2 regions of the Rhizomicrobium palustre genome follow, and region 1 is predicted to be linked to the other one. Evidence: riboswitches for the same ligand, from Rfam matches in the RefSeq annotation. Region 1 holds a riboswitch; the other holds the start of a gene.
The links. A riboswitch is a leader RNA that binds a small molecule or an ion and turns the genes downstream of it on or off. The one in region 1 is predicted to bind glycine.

Region 1 (3,409 bases):
AACTGGCCCGCAAAGCCACCGCCGAATTGCAGGGCGGGCGTCCCGGTTATGTCGCGCTGTGGAAGCATTTCTTCGCGGTGTCCGAGAAGGGCCTCAAGCGCGAATATGCCAGCCTCGGCGTCGAGTTCGATCTTTGGAATGGCGAAGCCAGCGTCGATCCCATCATCCCGCCGATGGTCGAGGATTTGAAGGCGCGCGGTCTTGCGGAAGAAAGCCAAGGCGCGCTCGTCGTGCAGGTTGCCGAGCCCGGCGACAAAAAAGAAATGCCGCCGCTGATCCTTTTGAAGTCGGATGGCGCGGTACTCTACGGCACCACCGATCTGGCGACCATTGTCGATCGCGTGAAGGAGCTGGACCCGAACCTCATTCTCTATGTGGTCGATCAGCGCCAGCACGGCCATTTCGAGCAGGTTTTCCGCGCCGCCAAGAAGGCCGGTCTCGCGGGCAAGGCCGAGCTGGAACATGCCGGTTTCGGCACCATGAACGGCGCCGACGGCAAGCCCTTCAAGACCCGTGCGGGCGGGGTGATGAAGCTGTTCGATCTCATTGCCATGACCACCGAGGAGGCCAGGAAGCGTCTTACGGAAGCGGGCATCGGTGCCGATTATCCCGAAGCCGAGAAAGAAGACATCGCTCAGAAGGTGGGCGTGGCGGCGCTGAAATTCGCCGATCTCTCCAATTACCGCCTGACGGACTACATTTTCGACCTCGAGCGTTTCACCAAATTCGAGGGTAAGACCGGCCCGTATTTGCAGTACGCGGCGGTGCGCATCCGTTCGATCCTGCGCCGCGCGGCGGAAGAGGGGCTGATCGGTACCGCGCCGGTGATCCGCTCGCCGGAAGAGCGCGCGCTGATGTTGCAGATCCTGGCGCTTCCCGATGCGATGGAAGCCGCCGAGGAAAAGCGCGCCCCGAACATCCTCTGCGAGTATGTGTTCACGCTCGCCCAGGCCTTCAGCCGCTTTTACGCTGAACACCACGTCATGAGCGAGCATGACGAGGAAAAGCGCCTCTCGCGCCTCGGCCTTTGCGGCCTGACGCTGGAAACTCTGACCAAAGTCCTGGATTTGCTCGGGATCGAAGTTCCGGAGCGGATGTAAGTCCTGTTTCCCTCTCCCCTTGAGGGAGAGGGCACAAAATCTTGCACTTAGCCGAGTGCAAGATTGGCCGAGCCTATGCGATCCGAGGCTAAGTGCTAGATTTTGCGGGTGAGGGGTCACTATCGCGGCACTCACCCCTCACCTGAAAAATCATCGGGGTTAGCGCCGCGCCTCTTTGTTCCTTTCGACCAGTCATGCGGCGCGCCCCTAACCCCGTGATTTTTCTTCCTCTCCCTCAAGGGGAGTGGGGAACTGGCGAAGGGTGGGGGATAACTTTCCTGCCGCAAAAACAATCACTGCCTTCTCGTTGACACTCCATCCCCCCCTCGTGATACTTCCCCCCAACGCAAGGCCCCGCCGGGAGGCGCCGGTTTTGTGGTGAGCAAACGATCCCTCGCGGGAGACGTTTTCCTTCTGCCAAGGCAGACAGTTCCAGCCCTCGCGTTCTGCGAAGGCCGACTTGTCGGGCCGAAGCCGAAGGCGAAGGCCGAAGGAGCAACCGCCCCGGAAACTCTCAGGCAAAAGGACCGCGAAGGGGATGAACTTCTGGAAAGCAGATGCGCGTTCAGCGTGTCTCACCGAAGGGGTAACCCCGATCCGCCAAGCGGTCAGGGGGAAATCTCTCAGGTCCAATGACAGAGGGGCGCGGATTCCGCGAGGACGCGGAAGGCGCTCATCTCAAACGTCATTGGGCCTTTATGACCGACGCTGAAGCCTTACGCCGTACGCCGCTCTATGCATTGCATGTGGAGCTTGGCGCCAAACTCGTCCCCTTCGCGGGCTATGAAATGCCGGTGCAGTATCCGGCTGGTATCCTGAAAGAGCATCTGCACACCCGCGAGAAAGCCGGGCTGTTCGATGTCTCGCATATGGGCCAGGCCTTCCTGCATGGCGCCAATCCCGCCGCCGCGCTCGAGAAGCTGGCGCCGTCGGATTTCATTGGCCTCAAAGAAGGTCAGCAGCGCTATGGCCTGCTCCTCAATGCTGAAGGGGGCATCAAGGACGACTTCATGGCCTCGCGGCTGGCAGGCGAGAGCGCGATGTATCTCGTCGTCAACGCCTCCATGAAGGACAGCGACTTCGCCCATATCTCCCGCGAGCTGGCGGGCGAGGTGGCGCTGGAACAGCGTCCCGACCGTGCCCTTCTGGCCCTGCAAGGCCCGGCCGCGGGTGCGGTGCTGGAAAAGCTCTCGCCCGGCATCGACAGCCTGACCTTCATGCGCGTGCGCCGCGCCGTAGTGGCAGGTGTGGAGGCCATCGTCAGCCGCACCGGCTATACCGGCGAGGACGGCTTTGAAATCTCCGTCGGCGGCCAGGATGCCGAAAAGCTCGCCCGCGCGCTGCTCGCCGACCCGGATGTGATGCCGATCGGCCTCGGCGCCCGCGATTCCCTGCGCCTCGAAGCCGGTCTTTGCCTCTATGGCCATGACATCGACGAAACCACCGATCCCGCCGAAGCCAATCTCGTCTGGGCCATCGGCAAGCGCCGCAAGACCGAAAAGGGCTTCCCGGCTGCCGACAAGATCATGGAGCGGGTTCTTAACGGCACCGCCCGCAAGCGCGTCGGTATCCGCCCCGAAGGCCGCGCCCCGGCGCGCGAGGGCACCGAGATCGCCGATAAGACCGGCCGTATCATCGGCAAGATCACCTCGGGCGGCTTCGGCCCCAGCCTGAATGCCCCGGTCGCCATGGGCTATGTCGAGTCTGCCTTTGCTGCCGATGGCAGCGAGATCGACCTCATCGTCCGCGGCAAACCCGTCCCGGCCAAAGTGGCCCCCATGCCTTTCGTCCCCAACCGCTACAAGCGAGGAGCCTGACCCATGTCGAAGACCTATTACACGGACCAGCACGAATGGATCCGCGTCGAGGGTGATGAAGGCACCGTCGGCATCACCAGCCACGCCACCGAGCAGCTCGGTGACGTCGTGTTCGTGGAAGTCCCCTCTGTCGGCAAGACCGTCGCCAAGGGTGGCGAGGCCGCGGTGGTGGAAAGCGTCAAGGCGGCGAGCGAAGTCTATTCGCCGGTCTCCGGCACCGTCACGGCGGGCAACAACGACCTCGCCGATGATCCGGCGCGCGTCAATGCCGATCCGGAAGGCGAGGGCTGGTTCTTCAAGCTGAAGCTCTCCAACCCGGCCGAGCTCGATGGGCTGATGACCGCCGAGCAGTATCTCGATTTCGCGAAGGACCACTAATAGATGCGTTATCTGCCGCTGACTAAGGCCGACCGCGCCGCCATGCTCGAGACCATCGGGGTGGTGAGTGTGGACGCGCTTTTCAAGGATGTCCCCAAGGCCGCCGAGGTGCCG
Region 2 (3,409 bases), 2.5 Mb from region 1:
GACGATACCCAACCCCGCGCACGCCGGAGAGCATGTTCGCGGCTCCGGCGGCATCAAGCTTCTTGCGCAAATTGCTGACATGGCTGTCGACGGTCCGGTCCAACGCATCGCCGCCGGGAAGACATGCATCCACTAGCTCGCCGCGCGAAAAGACTTTGCTGGGCATGCGCGCCATATGCGCCAGAATGCGAAATTCCGTCAGCGTTAGCTGCAACGTGGAGGTGTCGCTGCCCTGATTGACCTGTACCACATAGCTATCAAGATCGATGGTGACGGGCCCCACCCGTAGCAGACCGCCGAACCTTGCAGCGCTCGCGCGCCTAAGCACCGCCTTAGCACGGGCTACCACTTCGATGGGGTTGAACGGTTTGACCACGTAATCGTCGGCGCCGATCCGCAGGCCCTGCAAGCGATCTATATCCTTATCGAGCGCGGTGATCATTATCACGGGCGTATTTCCACGCCGGCGGATTTCCGCGATCACCTCCCATCCGTCCATTTGGGGCATCTTCACGTCCAGGAGCACGATATCGGGCTTCAGAGCGAGATGCAGGTCGAGGGCGATCTTGCCGTCGGCGGCATTGACCGTTCGAAATCCCTCGCGTTCGAAATAGGCGGATAGAATCTCGCCGATTTCTTTATCGTCTTCCGCAATCAGAACCAGATCACTCATGGCTTCAGTACTTGATGGCTGCCTCTGGTGCATGCCACGGCGCAGCGAAGAGATCGAGATGGCCACAGCCTGCTTGCACGAGGTCTCGACTATACCTCCATATTCGAACAACTCAAGATTGGGCGTAGACTACCGCACAACGCTCAAGGCGTGCGCTGGAAGCCTGGAAGCTTCCATTGCCAAGTAATGGCCCCCGCGCGCAGCCCAAATCCAGCGCCAAAAGCGATGATGCCGCATAAAATGGGATCCAGCGCGGTCGCTCGCAAGATCACGAATGTCGCGGCGGTGGCAAGAGCGGCGGTGATATAGACTTCCCGCTGCAACAGTGCGGAAGGGGTCTCCGCGAAGATATCACGCAAGATGCCGCCAAAGGCAGCGGTGATTGCGCCCATAGCTACAGCGACGAGTGGGGCCACGCCCGCATCCAACGCTTTCCATGCGCCCAGCACCGCATATCCGGCGAGCCCCACTGCATCCAGCCAGATAAGCGCGCTGGAGCGCCACAAGCGATGGCCCAATAGCCAAACCAGTGTGGCTCCGATGATGCACACCAGCAAATATCCGCTCGTGTGGATCCAGAATACCGGTGCACCTATGATAATATCGCGCAGCGTGCCGCCTCCAATGCCGGTGACAAGAGCGAAAACCGCGAATGCGATGAAGTCGTGGCGGTTCCTTGCGGCGGCAAGTGCCCCGGTCATAGCGAAAACAGCCACCCCCGCATAGTCGAGCGCCATCAGTACGCCTTTGGCGCTTCCAAGCCAGGGAAGGGCGGCGCCTGCGCGAGAAAAGGCGAAGATTTGATCCATTTATAAGGTCCTCATGGCAAGCGTTTTGGCACCCGCAATTCCGCGGCGCCCCACCTGTCATGGAACCTGAGAGTTTCGTCCGCGCACGGACTACCCCTTCGGTGGATGCCTTTCCGCATCGCTCTTCAGATCGTCCTGGCGATACGGTCCTTTTGCCTGAGAGTTTCCGGGGCGGTTGCTCCTTCGGCGCCGGTGTCCCGGTCTCTCCCGTATCGTCATAACGGACGCGACGGCTTATGCACGGATCGCCGGGCTTTGCCAATGGCTGGCTGATTGGATGGCGTTTCTACTTATCCGTGCCGGGGGCGGCTTCGAGCGGGTCGAGCCCATACGGCGGTTTGCGCCAATGGGTGTGCTGCTCATAGCTATACGCAAGGCCATAGAGGCGGCCCTCGTCGAAGCGCCGTCCAAGCATTTGCAAACCTACCGGCAGGCCATCCGTGAACCCTGCGGGTACGGTGATCGCGGGCATGCCGGTGGCGGGCGAGATCAGCTGCGAGTTATCGCCTTTGTATTGGCTGGTGGCGTTTTCCTGCGCTGGCGGTGGGAAACGCCAGGTGGGATAGATCAGCGCGTCGAGTTCGGCGCCATCCATCGCCGCTTCCACATCCTTCAGGAAAGCAGCTCGGCCTGGATGATCCAGCATATAGGGGCAGGTCGTGCCGGGGTCGGATTTGGAATTCTTCAGAAAGCGTTTGAAGTCGTATTCGTTTTGCGGCGCGTAAAGCCCAGCCTGATACACGCTTTCCACGTCCTTTACCTTGGAGGGGGAATGCGCCTTGGCGAGTGTGGTGTTCACGTCAAACGCGAAGCGCGAACAATAATACCCGTCGTTGAGATGAATCTTGAGATTGGGAATTTCCACCGCTTCGACAATCGTGGCCCCTGCGGCTTTAAGCTCTTCGATGGCGCGGTTGAAGGTGGCCAGCACTTTGGGATCGGTGTCCTCCACCGGCGCCAGGGCGCGCAACACACCGATCCGCGCGCTCTTCAAGGCGTCCCGTTTGAGGAATTTTATGTACTCAACCTTGGCGCGGGCAGCTGGATTTTGGGTGATCGAATCCGCGCCATCTTCACCGCTGATGATGCTCAGAATGCGGGCATTGTCTTCCACGCTGCGGGTCATGGGGCCTGCGGTATCGCGATCAAGCTCCAAGGGGATGATACCGCTGCGGCTGACAAGGCCGAGGCTTGGGCGCATGCCAACCAGGCTCGTAAAGGATGATGGTCCGCGTACGGAATTTCCGGTGTCGGTGCCAAGCCCTGCCAAGCCGAAGCTCGCCGCTATACCGCTGGCCGTTCCCCCTGATGAACCTGCGGGCGTACGCGCGCGGTCATAGGCGTTGGCGGTAACGCCATAGGACGAACTCACCGTATTGCGCGGGCTGAAGGCCCATTCGGCCATATTGGTCTTGGCAAGAATGATTGCGCCGGCCGCTTTCAGGCGCTGAATGATCGCTGCATCCTGGGCCGGAAAATTATCGAGCAGCGCTTTTGATCCGGCGCTGGTGGGAAAGCCGACCGTATCGATATTGTCTTTGACCAGAAGCGGTACGCAGAAGAGCGGCTTCGTATTGCGCAAGCTTTGCGGCTCTTCATCCAGCTTGCGCGCATCCTCCAAAGCAGCCTGATTGATCAGGGCGATGGTGTTCAGCTTAAGCGGCTTGTCATATGCCTCAATTCTGCGCAGGTACGCTTTAACTACACGCACGCAAGTTGTGCGCTTTTCGGCGATGGCGTGTTGAATGTCTTGGATGCGCCCTTCGGTCACCAGGGCGTCGGTATTCATTGCTGCTTCTGCGGCCCGCGCGCCAAAGATGCTTAAGCTCACATAAACGGCCACGCTGGCGATCTGGCGAAGCGTCATCAACTCACGATCCTTTTATAGGCGTGATGAAAAACAGAGCGTCCTTGCGTTGCACCACCG

Region 2: it holds a riboswitch for glycine, as region 1 does, so the genes downstream of both, FHS83_RS02140 (trimeric intracellular cation channel family protein) here and gcvT (glycine cleavage system aminomethyltransferase GcvT) in region 1, are expected to answer to the same signal.

Annotation. Positions count from the first base shown of each region.
Region 1 is NZ_JAASRM010000001.1:3,040,404-3,043,812, forward strand. It holds gene argS (arginine--tRNA ligase) at 1-1,100, shown strand, start outside; glycine riboswitch at 1,637-1,749, shown strand; gene gcvT (glycine cleavage system aminomethyltransferase GcvT) at 1,799-2,917, shown strand; gene gcvH (glycine cleavage system protein GcvH) at 2,921-3,295, shown strand; gene gcvPA (aminomethyl-transferring glycine dehydrogenase subunit GcvPA) at 3,299-3,409, shown strand, end outside.
Region 2 is NZ_JAASRM010000001.1:492,100-495,508, reverse strand. It holds gene FHS83_RS02145 (response regulator) at 1-673, opposite strand, end outside; gene FHS83_RS02140 (trimeric intracellular cation channel family protein) at 817-1,482, opposite strand; glycine riboswitch at 1,535-1,613, opposite strand; glycine riboswitch at 1,617-1,702, opposite strand; gene FHS83_RS02135 (amidase) at 1,769-3,349, opposite strand.